DNA from 2 places in the Paenibacillus sp. BAC0078 genome. Region 2 is predicted to be linked to the other one. Evidence: riboswitches for the same ligand, from Rfam matches in the RefSeq annotation. Region 2 holds a riboswitch; the other holds the start of a gene.
What was found. A riboswitch is a leader RNA that binds a small molecule or an ion and turns the genes downstream of it on or off. The one in region 2 is predicted to bind glycine.
Positions count from the first base shown of each region.

Region 1 (5,848 bases), on a different contig from region 2:
AAAGAGGATTTCATCGCAAGGCTCGCCGCCTGGAGGGAGCGTGTGCAGATCGTATGCTGCGTGGGAAGCAACGCTAAACTGGCTGCCAAGCTGCGGAATGATCCCCGTTTTGACCATCCCAACATCATCGTGCTCGGGTTTACCCGCGAGATCAGCAAATGGATGGATGCATCCGACCTGCTGATTACCAAGCCGGGCGGTATGACCTGTACCGAAGGGCTGGCCAAGGGGCTGCCGATGCTGTTTTTTGAGTCCCTGCCCGGGCAGGAAACAAAAAATTGCGAATATTTCGTCAAAAGCGGATATGGTGAAGTGCTGGCCTCCGGGGATGCTTTGGACATATGGTTCCGCCGGATTGCGGGCGAAAGCGCGGGGAGCAGCGGCTACGGGAAAGTGAAAAGACTGAATCCGCAGCCTGTCTACAAGCCGGAACGCTGCGCACAGACGGTAATGCAATTGCTGCAGCCAGCATCCGGCTCTGTTCCGGATCGTGAGCAGATGAAGGAGCCGCGACTGGCCGGACAAATGGCGAATTAAGAAATACATCGGCACCGGATTCGTTCCATTGTATTTATTATCGTTGACAAAACATTTAACTAGGTTTAGTATTGAAAAAAATTAAAAGCGGCACACCATTAAAAACTGAATAGTTAGCAAGCTATGATTGCTATGGATCACACTATAGCAGGAGCAGCTTCTGGAGAGACCGTGGAAATTCACGGCGCCGAAGGGTTCACAATCTCAGGCAAAAGGACAGAAGAGTACTGAATAATTTATTTGTTATCCTGATAATAATCAGAATAGCATATATTATTTGTTATTCTTATGACCCGGAGATTGGAGCGTATCCAATCTCTTTTTTTATTGGCATTATTACTTGTTCGTTTTTTCACATGAAAGAAATATTGAGGGGGAGCTAATCTTGGCACAACAAGAATTAAAGAGAGACTTAGAGAATCGGCATGTTCAGCTCATTGCAATTGGCGGCACTATTGGTACCGGACTGTTTTTAGGATCGGGTAAAGCTATTCAACTGGCAGGGCCATCCATTATTTTTGCTTATTTAATTGTGGGTATCGCTGTTTTTTTCGTTATGAGGGCACTGGGAGAGCTCTTGTTGTCTAAAGCAGGATATCAATCTTTTACAGACATTGCTGAAGATTATCTTGGACCGCGGGCAGCGTTTATCACCGGATGGACATATTGGTTTTGCTGGATCATGACGGCTATGGCTGATATCATCGCTGTTGGGGTATATGTGCAATATTGGTTTGATATCCCGCAATGGATACCTGCAGTCATCTGCTTAATCATTTTATTAGGGCTCAATCTATTAACGGTAAAAAATTTCGGGGAACTGGAATTCTGGTTTGCGCTAATCAAGGTGGTGACTATCCTCGCATTAATTGCCATCGGGGTTATTTTGCTGGTGATCGGCTTCAAAACAGATGCAGGAACGGTTTCACTTAAAAATATTTGGGGACATGGGGGAATATTTCCAAACGGAATTTCGGGTTTCCTGCTCTCCTTCCAGATGGTTGTGTTTGCCTTTGTTGGTGTGGAATTGGTGGGGGTATCGGCAGCGGAAACAGCTAATCCGGAAAAAAATATTCCTTCGGCCATCAATAAGATTCCTTTAAGAATTCTGTTCTTCTACGTTGGGGCAATTATCGCCCTATTATGCATTAACCCGTGGACAGAGCTGAATCCGTCAGAAAGTCCTTTTGTTAAAACATTCAGCTTAGTCGGGATACCGGTTGCCGCAGGAATTATTAACTTTGTCGTATTAACATCTGCCGCATCTGCTTGTAACAGCGGGATGTTTTCAACAAGCCGGATTCTATATAATTTGGGCAAGAATAACCAGGCTCCAGCCAGTTTTGCAAAACTGAATAAAAATCATGTACCAAGCAGCGCATTATTGACATCCACGCTTGTCCTATCCGTGGGAGCTCTTTTGAGCAAGCTTATTCCAGAGCAAGCCTTTGGCATCGTAACAACGATCAGTGCTATCTGTTTTATATGGGTTTGGGGTATCGTTCTAATTTGCCACTTACGATATAAGAGAACAAAGCCGGAATTACAGGCAAAATCGAAATTTAAAGCACCGTTTACCCCATTTATCAATTATGTTGTCCTGGCGTTGTTTGCGGTCATCCTTATAATTATGCTATTTGCAAAAGATACACGTCCGGCCTTATTGTTGACACCTGTATGGTTTATTCTCCTATTTGTTCTATATTCCACGAATAAAAGAAAGCGGGAAGTAGACCATACAGGTTCAGTGCAGAGCAAGCAATCCGTAGATGCCTGACATGTAAGGCGAAGAAAAATGGCGGCACAGGGAGTAACTTCCTTGATGCCGCCATTTTATATTTATTCCGTGCTTAAGCGTATTTGCGGATTGTATCGGCCAGCCGGTCAGCGATGTAATGCGCTCCGGAAGCAAGCTCGTTACGGTCAAAACGCAGCTTTACAAAGCTCTCATCCGCATCCAGAGCTTCTGCGAATAGGCCGGCGAGCCCGCGTGCCTTGCGGTCAACCTGCAGCAGCAGGCCGACGCCATCCTCATCCGGATAGAAGATGACTTCGAGTTCGTCCAGCTGGCCACGGAACATGGAGGTAGGGACAAATTCGAATTCCTGGATAAAAGGCATTCCGAATGTTTTGCCGTAATGCGGTGCATATTCACAGCTTACCTCACGAAGTCTAAATCCGAGCAGATCGGCTGCATCAAGAATAATAGCTGAATGGGGATGCGGCATTACCTGCAGATGGTCCTGATCGGTTGGATCCAGCGCTTCCTTGATATCCAGACCCGTGTGAATCCACACCGGCGTTCTGCCCATTGTCACCGGGGTAAAGGGCGGAAGCTGGAAGGAGACAGGGAACTCATAGACTTGATTGGCTTCTACGGTGAATTTCTCAGCGAGCAAAATTTTGGCCACAGTTGCTTCGACATTTGATTTTGAATCATTATACTCTTTCACATAACGCGTTTTGACAAAAGCGTAAACATCATCAATCTTTTGATCCACACGGCCGCCTTGAATCTGAACGACACCGGTGATTGTATCTCCGGCACTCACCGTATCTTGATGAAGCATAAGATCAACCTTGGCGGCACCAATTCCGGCGCTCGCCAGCATACGTTTGAACATGGACAATGGAAATATCTCCTCTCTATTCTTTGCGTACCCAATGATACGCATAAGTAATAATTGAGGTTTCGAACTTACGGAAGGATATTGTTTACCATCAATTACCACAAAACCATTTTGCTTTTGCCTCGTCCAACTGTGTAGTAGCAAATCTATACACAAGGTGATGAACATATGATCAAACGAAATGCTGCACTTCTGTCTCTGCTAGCCCTTTCACTCTATTCCTCGGGTGTTATCCATGCAGATGCCCGGCCGCAGGCCGAAGCCCGGAATATCTCCATCTATCTGGACGGACAGCGGCTTGAGCCCGGAGTCCCGCCGCTGAATCTGAACGGGACAGTGCTCGTACCGATGCGCGGATTGTTCGAAGCGCAAGGGGCTAAGCTGTCATGGAACAACGCGGACAAAATCGTCACCGCAACCAAGGCGGATACCACGCTTACCTACCGTATTGGGGCGCTGACTGCTGATTTGAACGGGCGGACACTGAGTGTGGAGGTTCCCGGGCAAATCGCCGGAAATTCGGCAATGATCCCGCTGCGCTTCATCAGCGAAGCTTTGGGCAGTAAGGTAGATTGGGTGCCGAGCACTCAATCCGTGCAAATCTCCTCCATTATTTATGAAACCTCGATTCTCCGTGGAGTCAACCTGCGCAGCTTACCGGATGCGAAGAGTAATCCGGTAAGTCCGGAACTGCTCTCCGCAGGTACGAAGGTGCATGTGGAGAGCGTTGCCGATGCGCTGTGGCTGAAGGTGAGAACCGGGGACAACCAGACGGGCTACATCTCGGCCAAACCGAAATACACCGATTACACCAGCGCTTTGCTCGCAGATAAGCAGGCAGATGCGCTGATCGCTTACGGCAAGACCTTCCTTGGCACACCGTATGAGTTCGGCGCTTCACCTGACCAGACCGCAACCTTCGACTGCTCGTCTTTTGTGAAGCGCGTATTCGAGGATACCTTGTCCATCGAGCTCCCCCGCGTGTCCTATGACCAGGCGAAGGAGGGCAAGGAGGTAGGGCTGAATGAGCTGCGTCCGGGTGACCTGCTGTTCTTCAGCGCACGCGGCTTGAACATCGGTCATGTAGCGATATATGCCGGGAATAATCAGCTCCTGCATACGTACTCCACCAAACTTAACGTGCATATGGAGGCCTTCGACGGCCAGTGGAAGAAGCGGTTCGTAACCGCCCGCAGAATTTTATAAGCAGCACCCAATCAAAAGATGAATACAAAAAGAACCCGGCAGACTTTGCCGGGTTCTTTGATATAAAAAAATTGCGCACAAATAAACATTGTGGTATGCTAAAAACGTGTTTTGATTTTTTTGTGTAAATAGTCACATATATCACATCTTATTTATACCTTAATCTTACCATGTGGATTGAGGGTTTGTCAAATGTTCTTTTTCGTATTCTGAGTAGGCTGAAAAGGAGTGTGTTCAGGAGAATGATTAACGCAAATGATTGGCAGCAAGAACAGGAGCGGCTGGATGAGGTTACGGAAAAACTGCGGTCGAGAATCGCCGAATGGGAACCGGAGGTTGCCGGGCTGCGGGAACAGGTAGCAGACATCCGCAAGCGGTTCTGGGAGGAAGTTTCGGTCAACACGAGCACAGACGAAGATTTCGAAGAGACCTTTTACAGTATAAAGCAGCAAGAGGCGTTATTGTCCGAACGGGAGCGGAGCCACCGGCTGCGGGTGCAGCGCTACAAAAGCATGAAACGGCTGCTGCCGTCTCCCTACTTCGGGCGTATTGATTTTCAGGAGGAGGGACTGGGCTTCAGCGAACAAATTTACATCGGAGTCTCGTCCTTCATGGATGCAGACGGAATGAGCTTTCTGGTGTATGACTGGCGGACACCCATTGCAAGTATGTACTACGATCATTCCCCGGGGGAGGCTGCCTATGAAACGCCGGGCGGAACGATTACAGGGGCAATGACGCTGAAGAGGCAATATCAGATCCAGGGCGGTCAGCTCCGGAATGTGTTCGACACAAGCTTAACCATCGGCGACGAGTTGCTTCAGCAGGTGCTGGGCAAGGGAGCGGACTCGCAAATGAAGAGCATCGTGGCGACCATCCAAAAGGAGCAGAACGCTATTATCCGCAATGACCAAAGCCGTATGCTCATTGTGCAGGGAGCGGCCGGCAGCGGGAAGACATCTGCGGCTCTACAGCGGGTAGCGTACTTATTGTATAAGCACCGGGATAGACTCAGGGCGGATCAGATCGTTCTTTTTTCGCCTAATCCGATGTTCAACAGTTATGTATCCACGGTACTTCCCGAGCTTGGTGAGGAGAACATGCAGCAGACGACCTTTCAGGAATATCTTGAGTATTGGCTCGGGTCTACGTTGCGGCTGGAGGACCCATTCGAGCAGATCGAATATATTCTGGCGTCAGAACTCTCGCAAGGCTATGAAGCACGGAGGAGCGGGATGCAGTACAAGGCGTCCGAAGCCTACTTGCATGCTCTCCAAAACTATGCGCTGTGGCTGGAAAAGGAAGGTATGCTATTCCGGAGTATCCGATTCCGGGACCGGGAGCTAATTACCGTGGAGCAAATGAAACTTCAATTTTATAGCTATGACAGCTCTATCCACCTGGTTAATCGCATCGGTCTGCTGCAGGAATGGCTGCTGCGTGAGCTGGCTTCGCTGGAGCGCCGGGAGCAGGAG
Region 1 covers NZ_JBTLRW010000037.1:1,596-7,443, reverse strand. Annotated here, with positions in the region: gene ACX1DY_RS31005 (MGDG synthase family glycosyltransferase) at 1-537, shown strand, start outside; glycine riboswitch at 688-767, shown strand; gene ACX1DY_RS31000 (amino acid permease) at 923-2,314, shown strand; gene ACX1DY_RS30995 (sporulation protein) at 2,388-3,161, opposite strand; gene ACX1DY_RS30990 (C40 family peptidase) at 3,336-4,373, shown strand; gene helD (RNA polymerase recycling motor HelD) at 4,616-5,848, shown strand, end outside.
Region 1: linked by a shared signal. The riboswitch ahead of ACX1DY_RS31000 (amino acid permease) and the one ahead of gcvT (glycine cleavage system aminomethyltransferase GcvT) in region 2 are both predicted to bind glycine.

Region 2 (5,848 bases):
ATGTTCGAAGTGGCCTTCTCACGGCGGATATGCTGTTCCCGGGCCTGCAAGGTCAGCACGAAGCCACGTTTGCCGCTGCGGTCTACAGTCTGGCCGACGATCCGGCCCGGCATGCGGCGCATCAGGTGCTCGGCTACGGCGAAGAAGCCGCAGGTTGGACCGCCAAGCGAAGCTGGAATGCCCAGCGGCTGTGCATCACCGACTACGATGTCGGCGCCGAGCTTGCCCGGTGTTTCGAGAATGCCAAGTGCCAGCGGATTGGCGCTGACCACGAACAGGCCTTTGACGGCATGGATCAGCGGTTCAATCGCCCCGAGATCCTCGATCGCGCCGAAAAAGTTCGGCGACTGCACCAGGACGGCGGCAGTATCGCCATCAATCGCTGTGGCGAGCTTGGCCTGATCCGTTACACCGTCTTTGTAGTCAACTTCTACGACATCAAGGCCCCAGGCCCCCGCAGAGGTGCGCAGTACCTGCCGTGCTTCCGGGTGAACGGTGCGGGAGACGACGAGTTTTTTGCGTTTGGTCGCACCGGCAGCCAGAACTGCGGCTTCCGAGAAGGCGGTGGCGCCATCGTACATGCTGGCATTTGCCACCTTCATGCCGGTTAATTCGCAGATATAGGACTGGAACTCGAAGATCGCCTGCAGCTCGCCCTGGCTGATCTCCGGCTGGTAAGGCGTATAGGCGGTATAAAATTCAGAGCGGGAAATAACATGATTAATAACAACGGGGATATGGTGGTCATACAGCCCTGCGCCAAGGAAGCTGGTGTGGGTGTCGGAGCTGGCATTCTTATCGGACAGCTCTTTCATATGGCGCAGCAGCGCATATTCATCAAGCGCCTCTGACATCGGCAGCGTGCCTTCATAGCGGACGCTCTTCGGGATATCGGCGAACAGCTCCTCCACGGACTGAATCCCGACAGTCTCCATCATCTCCTTGCGGTCCTGTTCGGTCATCGGCAGATAACGGTGCTTCATTGCGGCTTCACTCCTTGGCTCTTTTTATAAAATGGCGCTTTGACCACGGTCGCTTTAAGCTGCTTGCCGCGAATCTCCACGTACACTTCCGTTCCAATCTCTGTGTAGGCGGCATCCAGCAGGGCCAGGCCCAGATTACGTTTCAGCGTTGGCGACTGTGTGCCTGTGGTGACTTCACCGATCTTCACTCCGTCCGCGTAGACCGGATAATGTGAGCGCGGGATACCACGGTCAAGCATTTCCAGGCCGATTAGGCGGCGGGGCAGCCCGGCTTCCTTCTGCTTCAGCAGCGCGTCCTTGCCTATAAAATCGGCTTTGTCCAGCTTCACGAAGAACTGGACACCTGCTTCCAGCGGCGTAATGTCCGCCGACAGCTCCTGGCCGTACAGCGGCAGCTTCGCTTCGAAACGAAGTGTATCACGTGCGCCAAGCCCTGCGGGAGTCAGGCCGTACTGAGCACCTGCCGCCAGCAGGCCGTTCCATAGGACCGCGGCCGTTTCCACCGGGGCGTACAGCTCGAAGCCATCCTCGCCGGTATAGCCGGTACGGGAGAGCAGAACCTCCACGCCGCACACTTCGGCACGCTCGATGAAGTGAAAGGGCTTAAGCTCAGCCAGGGGAGCTGAGGTTACTTCAGCAAGGATCGTTTCGGCGAGCGGTCCCTGGAGTGCGAGCAGCAGCGTCTCATCCGAGACATTGCTCAGGGTGACTCCGCAGAATTCAGCGGTGAGATGCTCCTGCAGCCACTGGAAATCCTTGTCGATATTGGAGGCATTCACGACGAGCATGTAACGTTCCTCCCCAAGACGGTATACCAGCAAATCATCGACAACCCCGCCGCTCGGGTAGAGCATCAGCGTGTACTGCGCAGCGCCATCCGCAAGACGGCTGACATCGTTCGTGGTCATTTGCTGCAGGAAAGCTTCCGAGCCGCTGCCGCTGACCATGAATTCACCCATATGCGACACATCGAACAGTCCGGCCTGCCGGCGGACCGCCTCATGCTCCTTCACGATTCCCGTAAACTGCACCGGCAGCTCCCAGCCGCCGAAATCAATGCATCTGGATTCTTCGTAGGCAGAGTAGAGGTCGTAAAAAGGTGTTCTTTTCAAAGCATCCATGTGCTCACTCCTTTGTCTGATTACACGCAAAAAAAGGACAGACGAAAGACAAAATATGCGCACCCGCATAAATAGCCTTCTGCTCTGTCCTTTGTACCTGAGAGTTACCCTGCTGCACTTGTGCGCAGGTTTCCCCGTTGGTGATCCGTGACACTGCCTGGCAGGTCCGGATAGCTCTCCAGAGATGCGTCCGGCAAAGGTCCTTTTGCCTGAGAGATTCACCCTCCCGGGCTTACTCCTTCGGCGCTGTCCTCCTGTGAGACAGTCTCTCCCTATGCCATCATTCGCAAACCGTATTGTGTTCTACTGACTCCATTAAACCGGGTATACAACTCTGCTGTCAACAAAAAAACGTCAAAAAGATGACAAAATTTATTTTCCTGTCAGTTATATTGACATTGAGCAGCGCGATAACTTAGTCTATAACTAAATTTACAACTCCAAATTTGGAAAAGAGGCGGCTAGGAATGAGTGAAGTGCTAGACAACCTGCTGTACAGCGAAGAGCATGAATGGGCGCAGCAGGGTGAAGGGCGTGTAGTACGTGTTGGGATTACGGATCATGCCCAGCATCTGCTCGGCGATATCGTATTTGTGGAGTTTCCTGAGGTTGGCGCAGCAATTTCGGCAGGCGACAGCGTAGGCAGCATTGAATCTGTCAAGACGGTGTCCGAGCTATATTCCCCGGTGTCGGGGACTGTGACCAAGATCAATGATGCGCTGGAAGGAAGCCCGGAGCTGATCAATGACCAGCCTTACGGCGGCGGATGGATTTTTGAGCTGGAAATCACCGGCGAGTTCGCAGATGCGGCATCCGGTCTGCTGAATGCGGCGGCTTACCGTGAGCTGGTTGGAGAATAAAGACCCGGTAAACTGTACCGTTTTCGGCTTATAAAAAAGACAGATCCCTCATATCACATCGGATGTTACTAATGTGTGAGGTCTGTCTTTTTGTGCGTTTTTTACTTATGTATTCAGGAAGGAAACTCCAATATTTCGGAATAAAACTGTGGGTGCATATGCCGAAAAAACGGCAAAAAAGTGAGGACAATCATAGCGAATATCACCATAGGGATTATATCCAGGGCATCGACCAATACCCGAGCTAAGACAGGCAATCGCGCCTCCTGCCGGCACAAAATTCACGCCTTTCCATAGCAGATCGGCACTGGTGCAGGAGGCTGTACAATCCCTCGGCGAATCTATTCTCCCTCTTGAAGCTGCCGCAGCACCGTAATCTCAACACGGCGGTTCTTCTGCCGTCCCTCTGCGGTAGCATTGCTGGCGGCAGGGCGAGTATCCGCATAGCCGGCATATTGGAAAGTGCCCGGATTCAGCCCCTCGCTGTCGAGAAAGAAGCGCAGCACGGAGAGGGCGCGGGCGCCGGACAGCTCCCAGTTATCATTATACCGCGAGCCTGCCGATACCGGTGTATTGTCCGTATGGCCTTCGATGCTGATGGTGGCGCCAATGTTGCGGAAGAGACCGGACAATTGCCGCAGCGCGGGAAGCGCGGGCGACTTCAGCTCGGCTCTGCCGACATCGAACAGAAAACGGTTGCTGAGCGTAATCAAGATGCCCTGCGGCTTATCCGCAACAAAAATCTGGTCGCCCAGGTTATTGTCTTTGACATATTGGGTGATGACGCCCATAAGGTCGGCCAGCTTCGCTTCCTGCTCGCGGAAGGCCAGCTCACGCTCTGACGGCGCTCGATCATCTCCCGTTGCTGAAGGGGGTGTGCTGGCTGAAGGGCTGGCAGCGGGATTTTCCTGCCCTTGAGCAGGCCCATTATTGGTATTGCCGCTGTTTGCATTTTTCTGCCCATTCCCCGAACCTCCGGGTTTCGTCCCTTGTTCTCCATCCAGAACGCCATCGCCGCCATCCAGTACAGGGTTTCCGCTCTTGAAGGTATCCGATAACGAACTGGTAACAATACTGAATTTTTGGGCATCCAGACTGCTCATGGCATACAATACCACAAAAAAGATCAGCAATAGCGTAATGAGGTCCGCATAGGTGATCATCCAGCGGTCGCGGCTCTCCGATCCGCCCGTACGTCGGCTCCTCCGGTTTCTCTGCCTCATAATGGGCCTCTTGCACTTTCAGTGCCGTACCCTCTGGCAGAATCATCAATAAAGGGGTTGAGCTTCCTGCGCACAAGCTGCGGATGATCCCCGTTCTGCAGGGCAAGAATGCCGACCAGCAGCATTTCCATAGTTGCCAGCTCGCTTTGGCAGCGGGATTTGATTTTGGAGGCAATGGGTAAAAATATTAGATTGGCGCTGGCCACACCGTACAATGTCGCTGTAAAAGCAACTGCAATGGAAGCTCCCAGGTTGGAGGGATCGGTAAGACTGCTGAGCACGCGGATCAGTCCCATCACTGTGCCGATGATACCCATAGTAGGAGCATAGCCGCCTGCCGCTTCAAAAATTTTGGCATAGCCTTCGTACTTCAACTCCTTGGCATCCATTTCCAGCTCCAAAATCTGCCGCACCTGCACAGGGTCTGTTCCATCGACAATCAGCATCAGCCCCTCGCGGGTATAGGGATCGGGATGCTCCTCCGCTCTTTTTTCCAGCGCCAGCAATCCGCCGCGCCGCATAATGGCCGCCATGGAAATGAGCTCCTCGGCTTTTTCTTCTGGGTTGTCGGATTTTTTGCCAAAAGCCACGCGCAGCGCAGCCGGTACCCGGCGCAGCTTGGAGGCTGGAAAGCTGATGAGCACAGCGGCGAACGTGCCTCCGAACACAATCAGCGCGGCATTCAGCTGCAGCAGTCCGGTGAGGCTACCGCCTTCCCAAAAGAAGCCTCCGATCATTGCCGCGAGTCCGGCCAGCAGGCCGATAATTGAAGTGATATCCATGAGTTCAGGCTCCTTAAGTTTCTATATATTATGGTTTGCAACAATCTAGGCAACACTGTATAATAAACGGGAACAAGTATTCTTATCTTCCATTTTTTTGAGCAAGGTATGGAGAGAGAATAAACAGGGCCACAATTATATGTATTCATATATTTTAGACGATAGAGGGGAGACGGGCAAATGAGTGATATTGTCGTCAGCACGAAGACTTTTGAACTGGAGTCCGAGTATTCACCCCAGGGCGATCAGCCTCATGCCATAGAAGAGTTAGTGAACGGCATCCGGCAGGGCAAGAAGCACCAGACGCTGCTGGGAGCAACGGGTACGGGCAAGACCTTTACCATCGCGCAAATGATTTCCAAGCTGAACCGGCCCACGCTGGTTATTGCGCACAACAAGACGCTGGCTGCACAGCTTGCAAGTGAATTCAAAGAGTTTTTTCCAAGCAATTCGGTAGACTACTTCGTCAGTTACTACGATTATTACCAGCCAGAGGCGTACATTCCCTCCTCCGATACCTACATCGAGAAAGACTCCAGCATTAATGAAGAGATTGATAAGCTTCGCCACTCTGCAACCAGCTCCTTATTCGAACGGCGCGACGTGATCATTGTAGCCAGTGTGTCCTGCATTTACGGCCTCGGCTCGCCGCAGGAATATGGAAGTCTGCTGCTGTCGCTGCGCGTGGGAATGGAGAAGCCGCGGAACCAGATTTTGAGCCGGCTTGTGGATATCCAGTATCAGCGCAATGACATTAACTTTGTGCGCGGCACATTTCGGGTGCGCGGTGATGTGATAGAAATCTTCCCGGCTTCACAAGGCGAGCATGCGATTCGTGTGGAGCTGTTCGGCGATGAGGTCGAGCGGATTACCGAAATT
Region 2 covers NZ_JBTLRW010000011.1:171,900-177,747, forward strand. Annotated here, with positions in the region: gene gcvPA (aminomethyl-transferring glycine dehydrogenase subunit GcvPA) at 1-983, opposite strand, end outside; gene gcvT (glycine cleavage system aminomethyltransferase GcvT) at 980-2,104, opposite strand; glycine riboswitch at 2,292-2,388, opposite strand; gene gcvH (glycine cleavage system protein GcvH) at 2,572-2,964, shown strand; gene ACX1DY_RS20615 (flagellar motor protein MotB) at 3,306-4,187, opposite strand; gene ACX1DY_RS20620 (flagellar motor protein) at 4,184-4,969, opposite strand; gene uvrB (excinuclease ABC subunit UvrB) at 5,150-5,848, shown strand, end outside.